2 regions of the Streptomyces sp. NPDC057445 genome follow, and region 2 is predicted to be linked to the other one. Evidence: predicted binding sites of a transcription regulator. Region 2 holds the regulator's gene; the other holds the start of a gene.
The links. Region 2 encodes HspR, which represses chaperone genes until heat shock. Its sites were predicted from a motif close to TTGAGNNNNNNNNNCTCAA; they were not measured.
Positions count from the first base shown of each region.

Region 1: the regulator HspR is predicted to act here: its motif matches at 7,259-7,277, upstream of lon (endopeptidase La).

Region 1 covers NZ_JBHVDH010000018.1:115,140-124,683, reverse strand. The annotation lists gene ACFU5O_RS28830 (M4 family metallopeptidase) at 1-2,801, opposite strand, end outside; gene ACFU5O_RS28825 (helix-turn-helix domain-containing protein) at 2,955-3,959, shown strand; gene lon (endopeptidase La) at 4,834-7,236, opposite strand; gene ACFU5O_RS28815 (GNAT family N-acetyltransferase) at 7,368-8,021, shown strand; gene ACFU5O_RS28810 (rhomboid-like protein) at 8,000-8,839, opposite strand.
Region 2 covers NZ_JBHVDH010000006.1:39,896-49,439, forward strand. The annotation lists gene clpB (ATP-dependent chaperone ClpB) at 1-1,946, opposite strand, end outside; gene ACFU5O_RS15880 (pyridoxamine 5'-phosphate oxidase family protein) at 2,077-2,490, shown strand; gene ACFU5O_RS15885 ((2Fe-2S)-binding protein) at 2,636-2,953, opposite strand; gene ACFU5O_RS15890 (helix-turn-helix transcriptional regulator) at 3,368-4,348, shown strand; gene ACFU5O_RS15895 (PA14 domain-containing protein) at 4,536-6,515, shown strand; gene ACFU5O_RS15900 (heat shock protein transcriptional repressor HspR) at 6,602-7,063, opposite strand; gene dnaJ (molecular chaperone DnaJ) at 7,067-8,248, opposite strand; gene grpE (nucleotide exchange factor GrpE) at 8,288-8,965, opposite strand; gene dnaK (molecular chaperone DnaK) at 8,965-9,544, opposite strand, start outside.

The DNA of each region.
Region 1 (9,544 bases), on a different contig from region 2:
GTGGTGCCGTCGAGCCAGACGACCTGCTTGCCGGAGACCGCGGCCGGGGAGAGCTGTTCGCCCCGGTTGCAGGAGACGCGCCCCAGGCGGGAGCCGTCCGTGCCCATCTGCCAGACCTTGGCGAGGGTCTCGTTGCGGAACCGGGTGTCGGGCAGCTGGCTGTTGACCGTGACGGCGTCCTCGGAGACGGTCAGATCGAAGGCGATGAGCGCGTGCGGCTTGGCCTCCGGGTTGATGTCGTAGGCGTTGGTGCCGTCGAGCGCCGCGCGACGCACACCCATCTGGCCCGCGTCGTCCAGGATCTCGTCCGTCAGCCAGAAGACGTGGCTGCCGTTGATGCCGGTCTGGCCGAGGCCCTGCGGGTCGCCGAGCTGCTCGGTCAGGGTCTTGGTTCCGGTCTTCAGATCCAGGATCTCGACGCCGAGCTTGTACTCGGTCTCGGTCGGGTACAGCTTGGCGTACGCGAGCTTGCCGTGCGCGATCGACGGCAGGGCGCTGCCGAGGAAGAAGCTGCCGCCGTCCACGAGGGTGGGCTTGGCGTCGCCGGCGCGCAGATAGCCGACATGACGGTCACCGAAGATGCCGTACGTCTCGAAGACGGCCACACCGTTCTCGACCCGCAGCCCGGAGATGTCGTTGTACGACGTGTACAGCTTCTTGATGGGGCCGCCGGCGAGCGGACGCGACAGGATGTCCAGGCTGGTGGTGCCGTACGCCGCCCATACGACGGTCTTTCCGTCCGTCGCCGGGTAGACGTGGTAGCGCCCGTCGTTCGGGCTGATCAGCTTGGGCGCGCCCTTGCCGTCCGCACGGCCGGCGTAGACCGAGTAGGGCTCGGAACCGTCGTCGTTCGACTTGGAGACGGTCCACCAGCCGCCGCCCGCCTGGACGCCGGTGCCGGCGATGTTGAGCTTGCCGAACAGCTGGTCGGTGTCGACGCCCAGGGCGTCCTCCCAGCCGGGCACGACGCCGTGGGCACTGAACGACCGCTTCACGACGTTCAGCTGCCCGGACTCCGCACCCAGGTCCTTGGCCGCCGCGAGCACCGCGTTGCGGCCCTCGGTGAAGCCGTCGAGCGGGGTCATGTACTCGGACAGCGCCTTGTACACGATCCGGTCGGCGAGCTCACCGCCCAGGTCCTGGCGCATGTCCCACAGAGCGCCGGAGAAGATCGTGGAGTTGAGGTGGACCCCGCCGTTGTCGGTGCCGAACGTCACGCCCAGGAAGTTCTTCGAGGTGGAGGCACCGTCGTCGAGGTTGCGGAAGGCACAGTCGCCCGCCGCCTTCGTACGGCACAGGTCCTCGCCGATCAGGCCCGCGTCGGGGTCGTCCATGGACTGCCCGGAGGTGTTGACGTCGATCGCGTTGCCGAAGTAGTCGGCGAGCGCCTCGTTCAGTGCGCCGGACTGGCCGGCGTAGACGAGGTTCGCGGTGTTCTCGACGACCCCGTGGGTCATCTCGTGGCCGACGACGTCGAGGTCGGCGGAGAGCGGCTTGAACTCCTCGTCGCCCGAGCCGTACACCATCTTCTGGCCGTCCCAGAAGGCGTTGACGTACGACCCGCCGAACTCGGTCACGCCGACCAGTGAGTTGACGGTGGTGCCTCGGCCGTCGAGCCCGTTCCGGCCGTGCTGCTTCTTGTAGTAGTCGTAGACCTGGCCGGCCGCCCAGTGCGCGTCGACCGCGCCGACGTCGGTGGCGTTCTTCCCGAACTCCGCGGCGGCGGAGCCGAACACCTTGATGCCGCTCGGCCACTGGCCCGCGACGTCGTTCACGTCGCGGCCGGAGGCGTCGTAGGTGCTGAGCGTGTTCTTGCTGCTGTCGGCCATCCGCGCGTAGTCGGTCATGACGTACTCGCCGCGGGCGGTGTCACGGAACAGCTCGAGGTTCACCTTGGCGCCGTTGAGGCGCAGACCGCTGCCCTGGGTGCCGGGGTGGGCCGCGGGGTCCTCCGCCGCTGCCCTGCCCTTGGCGGCGGGGGCTGCCGCGGTGCCGGGACCGTCGGTCGCCGCCTTCGGGGCCGTCAGCGTCCTGATGCCGCTGTACTGCAGCACCGGATAGCCGGAAGCCGCGTCGACGTAGACGTGCTGCAGTACCGGCTCACCGGTCGCGGCGTTCGTGCCGCGCACGGTCACGTGGTACGCGAGTACGCCGTCGCCGCGCGGGATGACGACGAGACCGCCCGCGGTGCCGGCGAGCGCCGCCGCCTTCGCGGACTTCTCCCCCTCCTTGCGCACCGCGTCTGCCTTGGTGAGCTGTCCCCCGCCGATCCGCTCGGCGGTGGCGGAGACCGCACGGCGTACAGCCACGTCCTTGTCGACGGACGGCTCCGTGGCGGTGCTGAGGCCCGTGAAGTACTGGCCGGAGGTGCCCGTGACGACGCGCTTGCCGCCCTTGCTCTCCATCCGTACGACGTACTGGCCGCCGAGGACCGGGACCCCGTGGTGCTTCTGCTGGAGCCGTACGGTCTCGTCGGCGCCGTGCTTCAGCGTCTGCAAGGGCGCCAGGTCGCGCTCCGGCTCGGCGATGCGGTAGCGGCTCTCCTTGGCGGCCAGGTGCCCGAGGGCGGCGTCCGCGGGGGCGGCCTTCGCGTCCACGGCCTCACGCAGACCGTCGACGAGGGCGGGTGTCGCGGTGTCGTCACCCGGAATGACGTCGACGGGCGGTGCCGGGGGCGGCGTCGCCGCCTGGGCCGGGACCGCGGTGATCAGAAGTCCGGCAGCTGCCAGGAGTGCGGCGATTCCCGCTCCCCTGGATGCGCCCGATCCTGGTCTTCCATGGCTGTTGCTGGGCTTGCGCACAGTACGTACCCCTCCCGCGTGCTTGGTCAGAGCCGGTTCAGGTGGTCATGGCCATGCAACATGTGGGCCGCCAACGCAGCAATGAGCCAAGTGCGTTCACAAGTGGACATGCACACTTGTGTGTCCTGTGAAGACGGAGTGAGAATCCGCAACATGATCGAGGGGGAGCTGCACACCCTTGGCCTTGGGGCGGCCGAGGAGTTGGCGTACGAGGCCCTGCTCAAGGAACGCGCGGCGGGCGCCGAGGAGTTGGCGCGCCTGCTGGAGCTGCCACGGGACCAGTTGGAGGCGGCTCTCGACCGGCTGGTCGAGCAGGGTCTCGCACTGCCGTCCCGCGACTGCGGGGCGCTTCCCCGGCCTGCCGCGCCGGCCGCCGCGATCCGTACGCTCATTCACCGCCGCCAGGCCGAACTGCATATGAAATCAGCCGAACTCGAGCGATTACGTATGTCCGCCGATCAGCTTGCCGGCCGACTGATGTCGGGCTCCACGACGGTTCCCGAGAGCGGTATCGAGGTGGTCACGGGGCGGCGGGAGATCGGCGAGCGGGCCGATCTCCTGCTCGCGTCGGCGGAACGCGAGGTCGTCATCCTGGACCGGCCGCCGTATGTCAGAGGGCAACTGGGGGACGGGACTTCACCGCCGCCCGGCCTGGACATCGAGGGACTGCTGAAACGCGGGGTCGAGGTCCGTACCGTGTTCGACCCCGAGGGGCTCGCGACCCCTGAGGAGATGCACATGGTGACGGCCCTGATGGAGAGGGGCCTGCGGGCCCGGGTCGCCCCGGACGTACCGACCAAGCTGATCGCCGTCGACCGGCGGATCACCCTCCTGCCGCCGAGCGACGCGGCCGATCCGACGGCGTCGGCACTGGTGATCGGTGACGCCCTGCTCGGCAACGCACTGGTGCCGCTCTTCGAGACCGTGTGGGACAGGGCCACCCCGCTGAGCGGCTGCGGCGCGCCGCTCGCCGCGCCGCAGAAGGAACTGCTGACGCTGCTGGCAGCCGGTCTCAAGGACGAGGCGATCGCCCGCCGGCTCGGGGTGCATGTGCACACGGCCCGCCGGCGCATCAGCCGACTGCTGGAGTCCCTGGGCGCCGAGACCCGCTTCCAGGCCGGGGCGCAGGCAACGCTCCGGGGCTGGCTCGACGTCTGAGCGCGAGCGGGCGCCGGCAGGAGCAAGACCCGCGCATCGCGCGCACGCGGACGATCCCCTTACCGGCGCACACGTGTCTCCCCGCATCCGGCTGACCCGCTGGGCGACCGCACGGACGCCGTCGTCCGGACCGACGGCGCCGACGCGGCTCCCCGCAGTCTTGGCGAACCAGGGCCGCCGCGCCCCGCTGCGGCGCGGGCGGTCGGCCGGACCACCGGCCCGCAACGCGTGCGGTGGCGCACCCGCGCGCGGCGCCCCGGAACAGGCGGGACCGGAAGGACCCGCGCGGGCGTACGGGGCCGCCGTGCGGCTGGGCTTTACCGGCGGCTCCGCCCCGACCCGACACGAGCGGGGACCGCTTCAAGAGCCGCCCGGACGCCGAAGTCCAGATCGACGGCACACCCTCAGCCCCCCATCGGCGGCAAGCCACGGCCGCCGGACCGGCTGACCGGCCAAACCTGCCCCGCCGAAGCGGCCAGTCGGACGGGGTACGGAACGCGTGCGGTGGCGCACCCGCGCGCGGCGCCCCGGTGCAGGCGGGACCGGAAGGACCCGCGCGGACGTACGGGGCCGCCGTGCGGGCGGGCCTTACCGGCGGCATCCGCCCCGACCCGACCCGGCGCCAGCGGGCTGCCCTGCCGGGCTTCGGCCCCGGCGGCGCGGAAGCCGCCCCGCAGCCGGATGCGGCCCGCCACCCGTACGAGCGGGCAATCCGCAAGGGCACCCGGACCCCACCGCACAGGAACCGGCCGGCGAGGGGGCGCGCTGCGGGGCACACACCGGACATGCCGACGGCCCGGCCCCGGCGCAATGCCGGGGCCGGGCCGGTGGGCTTCGGGGCCTCCTCCAGGGAGTGGCGGCAACCGCGCGGGCGTTACGCCGCGGCGGTCACCGGGACTTCCGCCGGGGCCAGGGCGATCTCCAGCACCTGGCGGACGTCCGTCACGGGGTGGACCTCCAGCTTCTCCAGAACCTCGGCCGGGACGTCGTCCAGGTCGGCCTCGTTCCGCTTGGGGATCACGACCGTCGTGGTCCCCGCCCGGTGCGCGGCCAGCAGCTTCTGCTTCAGACCGCCGATCGGGAGCACCCGTCCGGTCAGCGACACCTCACCGGTCATCGCGACATCCGTACGGACCTGCCGGCCGGAGAGCAGCGATGCCAGCGCCGTCGTCATCGTGATGCCCGCGCTCGGCCCGTCCTTGGGGACCGCGCCCGCCGGGAAGTGGATGTGCACGCCCCGGTCCTTGAGATCGGCGACCGGCAGCTCCAGTTCCGCGCCGTGCGAGCGGAGGAAGCTCAGCGCGATCTGCGCGGACTCCTTCATCACGTCGCCGAGCTGGCCGGTCAGGGTCAGCCCCGCGGCTCCGGTCTCGGGGTCGGCCAGCGACGCCTCCACGTACAGGACGTCGCCGCCCGCGCCGGTGACCGCGAGCCCCGTGGCCACGCCCGGCACGGCCGTGCGGCGCTCGGCCGGGTCCTGGGCGGACTCCGGAACATGGTGCGGCCGGCCGATCAGGCCCCTCAGATCGCCGTCGGCGACGGTGAACGGCAGTTCCCGCTCGCCGAGCTCGTGCTGGGCCGCGACCTTCCGCAGCAGCCGTGCGACCGCACGCTCCAGGTTCCGTACGCCCGCCTCGCGGGTGTACTCGCCCGCGAGCTTGCGCAGCGCGGACTCGTCGATCGTGACCTCGCCCTCGGCCAGACCCGCCCGCTCCAGCTGGCGCGGGAGCAGGTGGTCGCGGGCGATGACGACCTTCTCGTCCTCGGTGTACCCGTCGAGCCTGACCAGCTCCATCCGGTCGAGCAGCGCCTCCGGGATGGACTCCAGCACATTCGCGGTGGCCAGGAAGACGACGTCGCTCAGGTCGAGTTCGACCTCCAGGTAGTGGTCGCGGAAGGTGTGGTTCTGCGCCGGGTCCAGGACCTCGAGGAGCGCCGCCGCCGGGTCGCCCCGGAAGTCGGAGCCGACCTTGTCGATCTCGTCGAGCAGGACCACCGGGTTCATCGACCCGGCCTCCTTGATGGCGCGGACGATACGGCCGGGCAGCGCGCCGACGTACGTACGCCGGTGGCCCCGGATCTCCGCCTCGTCCCGGACACCGCCGAGCGCGACCCGGACGAACTTGCGTCCCATCGCGTGCGCGACGGATTCGCCGAGCGAGGTCTTGCCGACGCCGGGCGGACCCACGAGCGCGAGAACCGCGCCCCCGCGCCGTCCGCCGACCACGCCGAGGCCCCGGTCCGCGCGCCGCTTGCGCACCGCGAGGTATTCGGTGATGCGCTCCTTCACGTCGTCCAGGCCCGCGTGCTCGGCGTCCAGGACCGTCTTGGCGCCCTGGATGTCGTACGCGTCCTCCGTGTGCTCGTTCCACGGCAGTTCGAGGACCGTGTCGAGCCAGGTACGGATCCAGGACCCCTCGGGGCTCTGGTCGCTGGAACGCTCGAGCTTGTCGACCTCCTTGAGCGCCGCCTCGCGGACCTTCTCGGGGAGGTCTGCGGCCTCGACCCGGGTGCGGTAATCGTCGGACTCCTCACCCTCGGACTCGCCGTTGATCTCGCGCAGCTCCTTGCGTACCGCTTCGAGCTGGCGGCGCAGCAGGAATTCACGCTGCTGCTTGTCGACGCCCTCCTGGACGTCCTTGGCGATGGACTCCGCGACGTCCTGCTCGGCGAGGTGCTCGCGGAGCTGTTCTGTGGCCAGCTTGAGCCGGGCGACCGGGTCGGCGGTGTCCAGCAGCTCCACCTTCTGGGCGGTGGTGAGGAACGGCGAGTATCCGGAGTTGTCGGCGAGTGCCGAGATGTCGTCGATCTGCTGGACGCGGTCGACGATCTGCCATGCGCCGCGCTTCCTCAGCCAGCTGGTGGCGAGTGCCTTGTACTCCTTGACGAGCTCGGCCACGGATCCGGGCAGCGGGTCGGGCACGATCTCCTCGACACGGATGCCCTCCACCCAGAGGGCCGCTCCGGGGCCGGTCGTGCCCGCGCCGATGCGCACACGGCTGTGCCCGCGGATCAGGGCGCCGGGGTCGCCGTCGGACAGCCGGCCGACCTGCTCGACGGTGCCGAGCACTCCGGTCGCGGCGTAGGTTCCGTCGACGCGTGGCACGAGCAGGACCCTGGGCTTGCCGGGCTCCGATCCGGCGGCTGCCTGGGCAGCCTCCACCGCGGCCCGTACATCGGCGTCGGACAGGTCGAGCGGCACCACCATGCCGGGCAGCACGACCTCGTCGTCGAGCGGCAGCACAGGCAGAGTGAGCGGTGTGGACGTCGAAGCCATGATCTCCCCTTCGGCATTCAAGTTGAGTTGTACGGACTCAATGCAGGGGGGACGGTGAATGTTCCCCCGCGGCGTTCCGCTGTGAGCGATCACACACACCACGACCGGCGACCAGCCGATGTAATAGCTCCATGACCGATTCATCTCTTACGCGCTTGATCGGGGCCTGGGTAGACGGCTGGGTCGTCTCACGGGGTGCCGCGGAGCCGGTGGCCGTGTCCTGGGGCTTCACGGTCGACGTCGGGCTTCCCCGGCACACCAGCCGCGGTGTCCTCACCGCCCGTGCGGAGTCCTCCGTCCGCGAGGCCGCCGGGGCGTCGCGGATTCCGGGGCACTGGCTCAAGGTCTTCGAGGAGCCGGAGAAGGTCCTGGCCTGGCTGGGCCCCGACTGGACGACCGACGAGCCGGGCTTCCTGATGACGGCCGGGCTCCGTCGGACCGAGGCCGTCGTACCGTCCGGGCACCGGCTGAAGGCATGGACACGCGGCGGGGTCACCCGGGCGCTGATCACCACGGAGGACGGAAGTTTCGCGGCGCGCGGCCAGATCGCCCTGGGCAGCGTGACGGGAGAGGCCGTCGTCGACCAGGTCGAGACGGCCCCCGAACACCGTCGCAAGGGTCTTGGCAGCGTCGTCATGCGCACGCTCCAGAACGCGGCGGTCGAGCAGGGCGCCACCGTAGGCGTGCTGGGCGGGACGACCGACGGGCGGGCGCTGTACGAGTCCCTGGGGTGGCGCTCGGTCGCGCCGCTGGTCAGCGTGTTCTACGACGCGAAGCCGGAGTGAGCGCGGCGTGCCACCGCCCTGTCACGCGCCCACCGGCGCACGACGGGCCAGGCCGCGATACCGGCCAGCAGCGCGAGCGGATGACCCCAGTTGCTGAGCGGGTCCTCGTAGGTGAGGAGGTCCCCGAGGAGCACCACGGAGACCCAGCCGAGCACCACCGACCGCGCCATCGGGCCGAGCAGTCCGGCCAGCGCTCCGACACACGTCAGCAGGCCGAAGCTGATCCCGTAGTCGAGGCGCTGCAGCGAGGTTCCCGGAAGGTGCCCGGCCATGACGGACAGCCCGACCGGGAGCTCCGTCGCAAGGGTGGCCGCCACGTGACCGCCCAGGAACACCGCGGCTGCGCGCCACCCTCCGATACGCCGCTCCAGTGCGGTGAGCACGAAGACGAATCCGACGGCGTACGCGGACGCGAGCCCGCCCGCCACCCACAGGGCGCTGGCGACCAGCACGAGCAGCGGGGTGGTGGCGAGATGCGCGACATCGGTACTGGAGCCGCGCAGCAGGGCGGAGACGGTGGCCGGGTCACCGTAATCGGTGTAGAGGGACGTGGCGAGGAGGACGACGGCGTACCAGAAGGTGAAGGGGGTGCCGACCGGAGTGGGGAGGAGACGGCCGACCCCCCGGGCGCGGACCTTCGCGGAAACGCTGCGGCTCTCCGGTGCGGGTGACTCTGCCGGTGCGGGTGCGGGTGCCGGCACGGGCGCCGGTGCGGGAGCGCCGCGGTCTTCGCGCGCGGGTGCCGTCCGGCCGTGCTGCGTCGGCCGCTGGCGCGGGATGCCGCCCAGCAGTTCACGTGGCTCAAGCCGCTGCACCACGTATGGCTCCTTCGTGTCGGCGTCGCATCCACAGCCCCGGGACCCTGCCCAGCCAACTCGATCATCACGCCCGCGTCCATGACGTGCGCCACACCGGGCAACCATCCCTCCCGTGAACCGGTCGCCCCTCCGGGAGCGATGGCTGCGTGAGTACGCCTGGGAGGCCGCCGCGGCACTGACCGGGTACTCCAAGGAGTGCGCACGCAGCAACGACCAGCGCGCATCGGGTCGACGAGGCTGTGACCTATTGGCTGGGCCCCACCACATTTCGGCCCGGATGGAGAACAGCTTCCTGCGCTCGGCCCACACTGGCGTTCGCGGTGCTCGGGGCCGGGTCCGGCGCCCCGGTCATGGCGCGTGGCGCGTTCGGCGCCATCGGCATCACGGCCGCCGCTGCCGTCGTGATCGGTGCGCGGCTCAGCCGGCTCCCCGCGTTCGCGTGCCTCGCCGCCGCCCTGACGGCCGCGCCCTGGTTCCACGGCGGTGCCGCCCGGATCTGGGCGGTGCAGCCGGGCGCGCAGCCCGGGGCCTGGGCGGCTGCCGCGGGGCTGTTCGTCGCGGGCGCGTGCCTGTATGCGTGGCGCGGCGCCCGCCCCGGGGCCGGGTGGCCCGGCCGGGGAACCCGACCACGGATCGTGGTCCCGGCCGACGCGAGGGGGGCCGGGCCCACGATCCGTGGTGTGAACAGCGGTCGGGCGGGTAGGC
Region 2 (9,544 bases):
ACGCTGTGCTTCTCGCCGTACTCCGACATGTCGATGCGGATCATCGCCCGCTCGTCGTCGAAGAGGAAGTCCGCGAGTGCCTTCGCCAGCTCCGTCTTGCCGACGCCGGTCGGGCCGAGGAAGAGGAACGAGCCCGTGGGACGGTCGGGGTCCGCGATGCCCGCCCTGGAGCGGCGCACCGCGTCCGAGACCGCCCGGACCGCCTCGCTCTGGCCGATGAGACGCTTGCCCAGCTCGGACTCCATCCGCAGGAGCTTCTGTGTCTCGCCCTCCAGCAGCCGGCCCGCCGGGATACCGGTCCAGGAGGCGACCACGTCCGCGATGTCGTCCGGGCCGACCTCCTCCTTGACCATCGTGTCCTTGGCCGCCTCCTGGCGGGCCTCCGCCTCCGTGGCCTCCGCGAGCTCCCGCTCCAGCCCGGGGATCTCCCCGTACAGCAGCTTGGAGGCGGTGTCGAAGTCGCCGTCGCGCTGTGCCCGCTCCGCCAGTCCGCGCAGTTCGTCGAGCTTCTCCTTGAGCGCGCCCACGCGGTTGAGGGCCTGCTTCTCCTTCTCCCAGCGGGCGGTGAGTCCGCGCAGCTCCTCCTCGCGGTCCGCGAGGTCGCGCCGGAGCTTGTCCAGGCGCAGCTTGCTCGCCTCGTCGGACTCGTTCTTGAGCGCGAGCTCCTCCATCCGCAGCCGGTCGACAGAGCGCTGCAGCTCGTCGATCTCGACCGGCGAGGAGTCGATCTCCATCCGCAGCCGGGAGGCCGACTCGTCGACGAGGTCGATGGCCTTGTCGGGCAGGAAGCGCGAGGTGATGTACCGGTCGGAGAGGGTCGCCGCGGCCACCAGCGCGCTGTCCGCGATCTGCACCTTGTGGTGCGCCTCGTACCGGCCCTTGAGCCCGCGCAGGATCGCGATGGTGTCCTCGACCGTCGGCTCGGCCACCAGCACCTGCTGGAAGCGGCGCTCCAGCGCCGGGTCCTTCTCGATCCGCTCGCGGTACTCGTCGAGCGTCGTCGCACCGACCATCCGCAGCTCGCCGCGCGCCAGCATCGGCTTCAGCATGTTGCCCGCGTCCATCGCGGAGTCACCGCCGGCGCCCGCGCCCACGACCGTGTGCAGCTCGTCGATGAACGTGATGATCCGGCCCTCGCTCGCCTTGATCTCGGAGAGGACGGTCTTCAGACGCTCCTCGAACTCGCCCCGGTACTTCGCGCCCGCAACCATCGCGCCGAGATCGAGCGCGACCAGCCGCTTGTCGCGGAGCGACTCGGGAACGTCACCCTTCACGATCCGCTGGGCGAGGCCCTCGACGACGGCGGTCTTGCCGACGCCCGGCTCACCGATCAGCACGGGGTTGTTCTTGGTGCGGCGCGACAGCACCTGCACGACGCGACGGATCTCCTGGTCGCGGCCGATGACGGGGTCGAGCTTCCCGTCCCTCGCCGCGGCCGTGAAGTCCGTACCGAACTTCTCCAGGGCCTTGTACTGACCCTCGGGGTCGGGGGTCGTCACCCGGCGCCCTCCTCTCGCGGCCTCGAACGCTTCCAGCAGCCTCTTCGCCGTGGCCCGCTGCCCGGACAGCACCTCGCCGGCCCGCCCGCCCTTGGCCGCGACGCCGATGAGCAGGTGCTCCGTGGAGATGTACTCGTCGCCGAGCTCCTTCGCGCGCGCCGACGCGTCGGCGATCACGGCAAGCATCTCGCGACTGGCCTGCGGCGGCGCCACGGTGGACCCGGTCACGCTGGGCAGGTCGGCGAGCACCCGCTCCGCCCCGGACCGTACCGCGGCCTGGTCCGCCTCGGTGGCGGCCAGCAGGTCGGTGATGTTCTCGTTGTCCTGGCCCGCGAGCAGTGCGAGCAGGAGATGAGCGGGGGTCAGATCGGGGTGCCCCTCGGACACGGCTCGGCTGGAAGCGGCGTTGAGCGCGTCCCGGCTCCTGTTGGTCAGCTCGGCGTCCACGTGCGGTTTCTCCTCCTCGGCTCCGGTCTTTGCGGCGTCGGTCCGCCCATGACCCTTCCAACCTACACAAAGTTGAGTCAATTCCGCTCAAGGCAAGGGAACATCGGGACCCGCGGGTAGGTTCCGGGACATGGCCATCGACCCACGGAACCCCGGCGCGCCGTATCTCGGCTTCTGGCGCGAGAACCACATCTGCACACTGACGACCCCGCGGCCGGACGGCACACCGCACGTCGTCGCCGTGGGCGTCACCTACGACCCGGAGGGCGGCGACAAGGGCATCGCCCGCATCATCACCAACAGGCACAGCCGCAAGGTCGCCAACGTCCTCGCCGGGGGCCCCGGACCGGTCCCGGTCGCGGTCTGCCAGGTGGACAGGGGGCGCTGGGCGACGCTGGAGGGGCTCGCCAGGGTCCGTACGGAGCCCGAGGCGGTAGCGGAAGCGGTGGCGCGCTACGCGGAGCGGTACGGACGCACACCGGCCCCGAACCCGGACCGGGTGGTCATCGAGATCGCCCTGACGCGGGCGATGGGGCGGGCCTAGCAGGGCCCGCCGCACGCGCGCCCGGGGTGTGTCACGTGGCCGGGGCGTACGCGCACAGCACAGCGGCGCCATCGTGTTTCAGGTCCACGATGGCGCCGCTGTGTGGGGGAAGCACCTGAGCGATCTTGAACGACGGGGGAACCGCTCAGGCACTGCGGGGGGTGGCGGTGGTGGTTTGCGGTTCGACCAGCTGATGGTCGCGCTGGTCGAGATTGACGAAAATCATGCCGTACCTGATGGCACAGCGAACGGGTTGCGGAGCACCACGGGGCCTCCTCAGGCACCGGTACGCGCGGATCTCCTCGTCGTCGCCACGGTTGATCACGACCGGTTCGCCGAAGAGGGTGACCATCAACGAATCGCCACGATGCGGCACCGCCGTGACGAGGTCGATGAAATGCCACCCGGAGCGGTACGCGGTCGCCATCTCCCGCCGGAAGCGGGGATCCTCGGGAACCGTCATGCCCTCACGGACTCCCAACCGGGATCAGCGGCCGGAGCCACTTCCCAACCGGGGTCCGCCGCCGGCGCGACCTCCCAGCCCGGATCGGGGACAGCCGCCGGAGCAACTTCCCAACCGGGGTCCGCAACCACGGCCGGAGCGACCTCCCAGCCCGGGTCAGGCGCCGCTGAGGTCACCTGCGAACCCAGTCCCCACCCGGGGCCCTCGGCCGACGCCGACACTCCCACCGCCGCAGCAGCGAAGAGCGCGACACCGACTACGGTGCGTATGAGCTTCTTGGCCATGACCGAGCAACCTCACTTGAAGGTGATTCCTACGGCTCCCCCGCAGCCATGACGATGGCTCACTCTCCACGTTTCCACCACTGACCCAATGCATCATGTTCCTGTATTGCAAAAGCCTGGGGGTGTACACATGGGGTCGGAACTGGACAATCGGGGGCACCCTCACACACATGCCGAACTGTGCGAGGCCGGCTCCCGGCTCTACGCGAACGCCCTTCGGAGCGGGCGGATATCGCGGACGGAGGTGACGTGTGCGCCCTGCCTGATCGACCTGGACCTGCTGCGTCCCGACCCCGACGACGTGCAGTGGCTCCGCCCGGTTCCCCCCTCCGCCGCCCTGGCCCAGCTGCTGCTGCCGATCGAGAGCGAAATCCAGGAGCGTAGACGCCTCACGGTCCAACTGTCCGACGCGTTCGAGCCATTCATGACCATCAGCGCCCAGGACCCCTCGACCACCCACGCGATCACCGTCCTCGAAGGGCTCGCGCGGATCAACGCCAGCCTCGACCGCGTCGTGGCCGAATGCAGCACCGAGTTGCTGACCGTCCAGCCCGGCAGCGGACGAAGCGCGGCGACCTTCGGCGAGGCACTGCGCCGGGTGAGACCACTCCTCAGCCGGGGCGTGCGGATGCGCACGCTCTACCAGCACACCGCGCGCCACCAGCCGATCACCCTCGCCTACCTCGAACGCATAGGCCCCGCGGTCGAGGTGCGCACGCTGGAGGAGATCATCGACCGGCTGATCATCGTGGACCGCAAGGTCGCCTTCGTCCCGGCCAGCCGGGACCGCCAGGTCGCGCTGGAGCTGCACCACCCGGGCCTCGTCGAGTATCTCGTCGGCGTCTTCGACCAGTTCTGGATGCAGGCGATACCGCTCGACGACCCGGTGACGTACGAACCCAACGTCAACGGCATCAGCGGGGTCCAACGGGCCATAGCCAGGCTCCTCGTGGAGGGTCATGTCGACGAGGCCATCGCGCGCCGCCTCGGAATGAACGTCCGCACCTGCCGCGCCCACATCGCGAAACTGGCCTCCTCGCTCGGCAGCGGTTCGCGGGCGCAACTCGGCTATCTGATCGCCCGGTCCGGGATCCTGGACCGGGAGCAATGAGGGCCTCCACCGCCCGGGCACACCCGGGACGGCTCCCGGCGAACGGAGCACGGCACCAGGGCGCGGTCGGCGCCGCGGAACAGGGCTGACAGGCGCGCACAGGCGTGCGATCATCACGACCGGCAGCCCCCACGGCCCGGTGCCGCCCCCCACGCTCCCCACGACCGAGAGCGACCCACCGATACCCATGCACCATCGTTTTCGCGCTGTCTGCGCCGCGGCCGCCGCCGTGGGCGCAGCCGCAGCCGGACTGGCCCTGCCGGCCACCGCCCGAGCCGCCACCGTCTCCTGCGCGGACGGCGTGTGGAAGGCGGCGTACCACGCCAACACGACCCTGACGGGCACGCCCAGGCTGACCACGTGCGACGCGGCCGTCAGCGAGAACTACGGCACCGGGGCCCCTGCCGGAGCCACGCTCCCCAAGGACAACTTCTCCGTCCGCTGGACCACGACCCGGGACTTCGGCTCCGGCGGGCCCTTCGTCCTCACCGCCACCATGCAGGACGGCATCCGCGTCTACGTCGACGGCGTCCGTAGGATCGACGCCTGGCGCAACGTCAGCACCACGCAGAAGAGGACCGTCGACGTCTCGGTCCCCCAGGGCCGCCACACCCTCCGCGTCGACTTCGCCGCCTGGACCGGCAACGCCAACGTCGCATTCGCCTACACGCCCCGCACCACGGCGGCCGTGGACAAGGTGGCCCCCCTCGCGCCCGGCGGTCTGCGCGCCTCGTACGCGAACGAGCGGACCGCACTGTCCTGGACCCGCAGCAAGGAAATGGACCTCGCCGGCTATCGCGTCCTGCGCCGCGTCGGCAGCAGCGGCACCTGGACCCGCATCGGCACACCCACCACGACGTCGTACACCGACAGCCCGCCCGCCACCGGTGCCGCGTACCAGTACGTCGTACGCGCCGTCGACAAGGCGGGCAACGAGTCCCCCGGCTCGGCCGCCCGGTCGGTCACCAGCACCGACCGGACACCGCCCGCCGCACCCACCGGTCTCACCGTCAGCGACGGCCCGCCCGGGATCGCGCTGGCATGGAAACCGGCAACGGGTGCCGCGCGCTACTACGTCTACCGGGCGAGCCGGATCATGGACGACGACTCGGCCCTGGTCCACCGCAAGGTCGCCACGGTCACCTCGACCTCCTGGACCGACACCACCGCCCGGGAACAGCTGAGCCACAACTACCGTGTCGCGGCCGTGGACGCGGCAGGCAATGTCTCCTCGCGTTCAACTGCACGGGAGGTCACCCGCGGCAACCATCCGCCGCTCCCGCCTCTCGGTCTCAGGGCCACGCCCGTGCCCGGCACCGGCATCGTGCTGAAGTGGAACGCCTCGGACAGCGAGGACCTGCGCCGCTACAAGGTCTACAGGAACGGCCGGGTCGTCGAGGACGACGCGCGGACCACCACATTCACCGACCCGTACGTACGCCACGGCAAGACGTACGACTACGCGGTCACCGCAGTGGACTACAGCGGCAACGAGTCGGTGAGGTCCGGCACCGCCTCCGCCGTCGCCCCGCCCGACGACCTCGCACCGGCTCCGGTGACGGGGCTGAAGGCCACCCCGCAGGCGGAAGGCGTCGCGGTCGAGTGGCGGCCGAACGAGGGCGACGGCACCCAGAAGTACCGGGTCTACAGGGGTAAGTACGCGGCGGGCACCTGGGACTACCACCTGGTCGAGGAGGTCGGCAGGTACGACCTGTTCCACTTCGACGAAGCCACCGCGAACGGCGAGACCGTGCGCTACGCGGTAGTCGCCGTCGACGAGTCCGGAAACTCCCGCTTCGACAACGGTGAGGCCTTCTCCTACGTCACCGTGACGGAAGTCGACCTGTGGACTCCCACGGAGCCGACCCCACCGGGTGCGCCACTGCAGCTGACCGCGCAAACGATCAACAGCTGGCAGACCGATCTCACATGGAGCTGCCATGCCGAGGACTGCGAAGGCGCGACCGGCTTCCATGTCTACCGCTGGGACGGGGACAACGGGTCGTACGACCGGCTGACCGACGAACCGCTGAGCGCCACGGACCGCTTCTACGCGGACACGAACACCCCTTGGGGTGTCGCGCACCACTACCGGGTGACCGCGGTCCACGCGGACGGCACCGAATCGGCGCCTGCCGCGGCGACGGACGCGGGGGACGACGGCTGACGTCCGGCTGCACGACCGCCACGACGTCGAAGGGGCCGGGAGAGCTGCTCGCTCTCCCGGCCCCTTCGCGTTCTCCTGGCGTGGTGTCAGCCGCCCGCCTTCGGCTTCGGCTTCGGCCGCCACACCACCAGCGCGCTCGCCTGCTGCACATCCTGATAAGGCACCAGATCGCGCCGGTACGACGCGTGCACCTGCGCCTCGCGCTGCTGCATCGCCGCCGCCGCGCCCTCGACCGCCGACGAGAGCTCGGCCACGTGGGCCTGGAGCGCCGCGACCTGGTTCTCCAGCTCGATGATGCGCTTGATGCCGGCGAGGTTGATTCCCTCGTCCTGCGACAACGTCTGCACCTGGCGCAGCAGGTCGATGTCGCGCGCCGAGTAGCGCCGGCCGCGCCCCGCCGTGCGGTCCGGGGAGACCAGGCCGAGGCGGTCGTACTGCCGCAGGGTCTGTGGGTGCAGGCCGGAGAGCTGTGCCGCCACCGAGATGACGTACACCGGGGTCTCGTCCGTCAGCTGATACGGATTACGCCGTCGGCCGTCCCTCTCCATGGGTCACGCTCCCTTCGCAGCCTGGAACAGTTCTGCCCGCGGATCCTCGCTCGCAGTCGCCTTCCGGTAAGCCTCCAGTGCCTCCCGCGCCTCGTCGGCGAGTTCGGTCGGCACCGCGACCTCCACGGTGACCAGAAGGTCGCCTCGGGTGCCGTCCTTGCGGACGGCGCCCTTGCCGCGGGCCCGCATCGTACGGCCGTTGGGCGTGCCGGAGGGCAGTTTCAGCGTGACCGGGGGGCCGCCGAGCGTCGGCACCTTCACCTCGCCGCCGAGCGCCGCCTCCGTGAAGGAGACCGGCACCGTGACGGTGAGGTTGTCGCCCTTGCGGCCGAAGACCGGGTGCGCGTCGACATGGACGACGACGTACAGGTCACCGGCCGGGCCGCCGCGCTCGCCCGGCGCGCCCTTGCCGCGCAGCCGGATCCGCTGCCCGTCGGAGACTCCCGCCGGGATGCGGACCTGCATGGTGCGCGAGGACCTGGCACGGCCGCTGCCGTTGCAGACCTCGCAGGGATCCTGGGCGATGAGCCCGCGGCCCTTGCAGTCCACGCACGGGTCGGTCAGCGAGAACGAGCCGCTGCCGCCGCGCGAGACCTGGCCGGTGCCGACACAGGTCGGGCACACGCGCGGTGTGCCGTTCTTGTCGCCGGTGCCCGAACAGGCCTTGCAGGGCTGCTGGCTGGACATCCGCAGCGGGACCGTGGCCCCGTCCACCGCCTCGGTGAAGCTGAGCGTCACCTCGGACTCGATGTCCTGGCCGCGGCGGGGCTGCGTACGCGTGCCCGTCCCGGCCCCGCGGTTGAACAGTCCCCCGAAGACGTCTCCGAGACCGCCGCCGAAGCCGCCGGCACCGGCGCCTCCGGCCTGGGTGGTACCCCCGAAGAGGTCACCCAGGTCGAAGTTGAACGTGCCGCCGGGGCCGCCGGGACCGGCTCGGAAGCCGCCGTTGCCGAAGAGGGCGCGCGCCTCGTCGTACTCCTTGCGCCGCTTGGCGTCACCGAGCACGTCGTTGGCCTCGGAGATCTCCTTGAAGCGCTCCTCGGCCTTGGTGTCGCCCTTGTTGGCGTCCGGGTGGAACTCGCGGGCGAGCTTCCGGTACGCCTTCTTGATCTCCGCCTCTGTGGCGTCCTTGGGGACGCCGAGAACCTTGTAGTAGTCCTTCTCCACGAAGTCCTTCGTGCTCATCGACGTCCCTCCTTCCGGACCAATGTGCAACCGGTCACGTCAGCCCTCGTCCGGGCCACCGTTCTCCTCGTCGGCCGGCCGCTCCTCCTTCGGCGCCGCGGGGGCCGCGCCCGGCTGGGGCTCGGCCACCGCGACCCGCGCGGGGCGGATGGTCCGTTCGCCGATCCGGTAGCCCGGCTGCAGGATCGCGACGCAGGTCGTCTCCGTGACGTCCGGCGCGTACGAGTGCATCAGGGCTTCGTGGATCGTCGGGTCGAAGGGCTCGCCCTCCTTGCCGAACTGCTGCAAGCCCATCTTGGCGGCGACGGTCTCCAGCGATTCCGCCACCGACTTGAAGCCGCCCACCAGTTCACCGTGCTCACGGGCGCGGCCGATGTCGTCGAGGACGGGCAGGAGCTCGGTCAGGAGCTGCGCGACGGCGATCTCCTTGACCGTGATCCGGTCCCGCTCCACGCGGCGTCGGTAGTTCTGGTACTCGGCCTGGAGCCGCTGGAGGTCCATCGTGCGCTCGTTGAGCGCCGTACGGACCTGGTCCAGCTGCGCCGTCAGTCCCGCGGTCTGCGCCGACTGCGCGGCCTGAGCCGCGTTCTGTGCTGCGTCCCCGGCCGTGGCCGCCCCCTCCTCCGCGGAGGGGGAGGCGGCCTGCGCCGCTTCTTCGGGAGTGGCGCCGGAGGGGACGTCGGGCTGCTCGTCGAAGCCCGGGGTCTCCTCCGTCATCAGGCAGCGCCGCCCTTCTGGTCCTTCTCGTCGTCGACGATCTCGGCGTCGACGACATCGTCAGCGTTGTCGGAGGGCTGGCCGGCCCCGGCGTCGCCCGCACCACCCGCGGCCTGTGCGGCCTGCGCGTCGGCGTACATCGCCTGGCCGAGCTTCTGGGAGACGGCCGCGACCTTCTCGGTCGCGGTGCGGATCTCCGCAGTGTTGTCGCCCTCTGCGGACTCGCTCTTCAGCTTCTCCTTGAGCTCCTCGACCGCGGTCTCCACCTCGGTCTTGACCTCACCGGGGACCTTGTCCTCGTTGTCCTTGAGGAACTTCTCCGTCTGGTAGACGAGCTGCTCGGCCTGGTTGCGGGTCTCGGCGGCCTCGCGGCGGCGGTGGTCCTCCTCCGCGTACTGCTCGGCCTCCTGGCGCATCCGGTCGACCTCGTCCTTGGCGAGCGAAGAACCGCCGGTGACGGTCATCTTCTGCTCCTTGCCCGTGCCCAGGTCCTTCGCGGTCACGTGCATGATGCCGTTGGCGTCGATGTCGAAGGAGACCTCGATCTGCGGGACGCCGCGCGGGGCCGGCGGAAGGCCG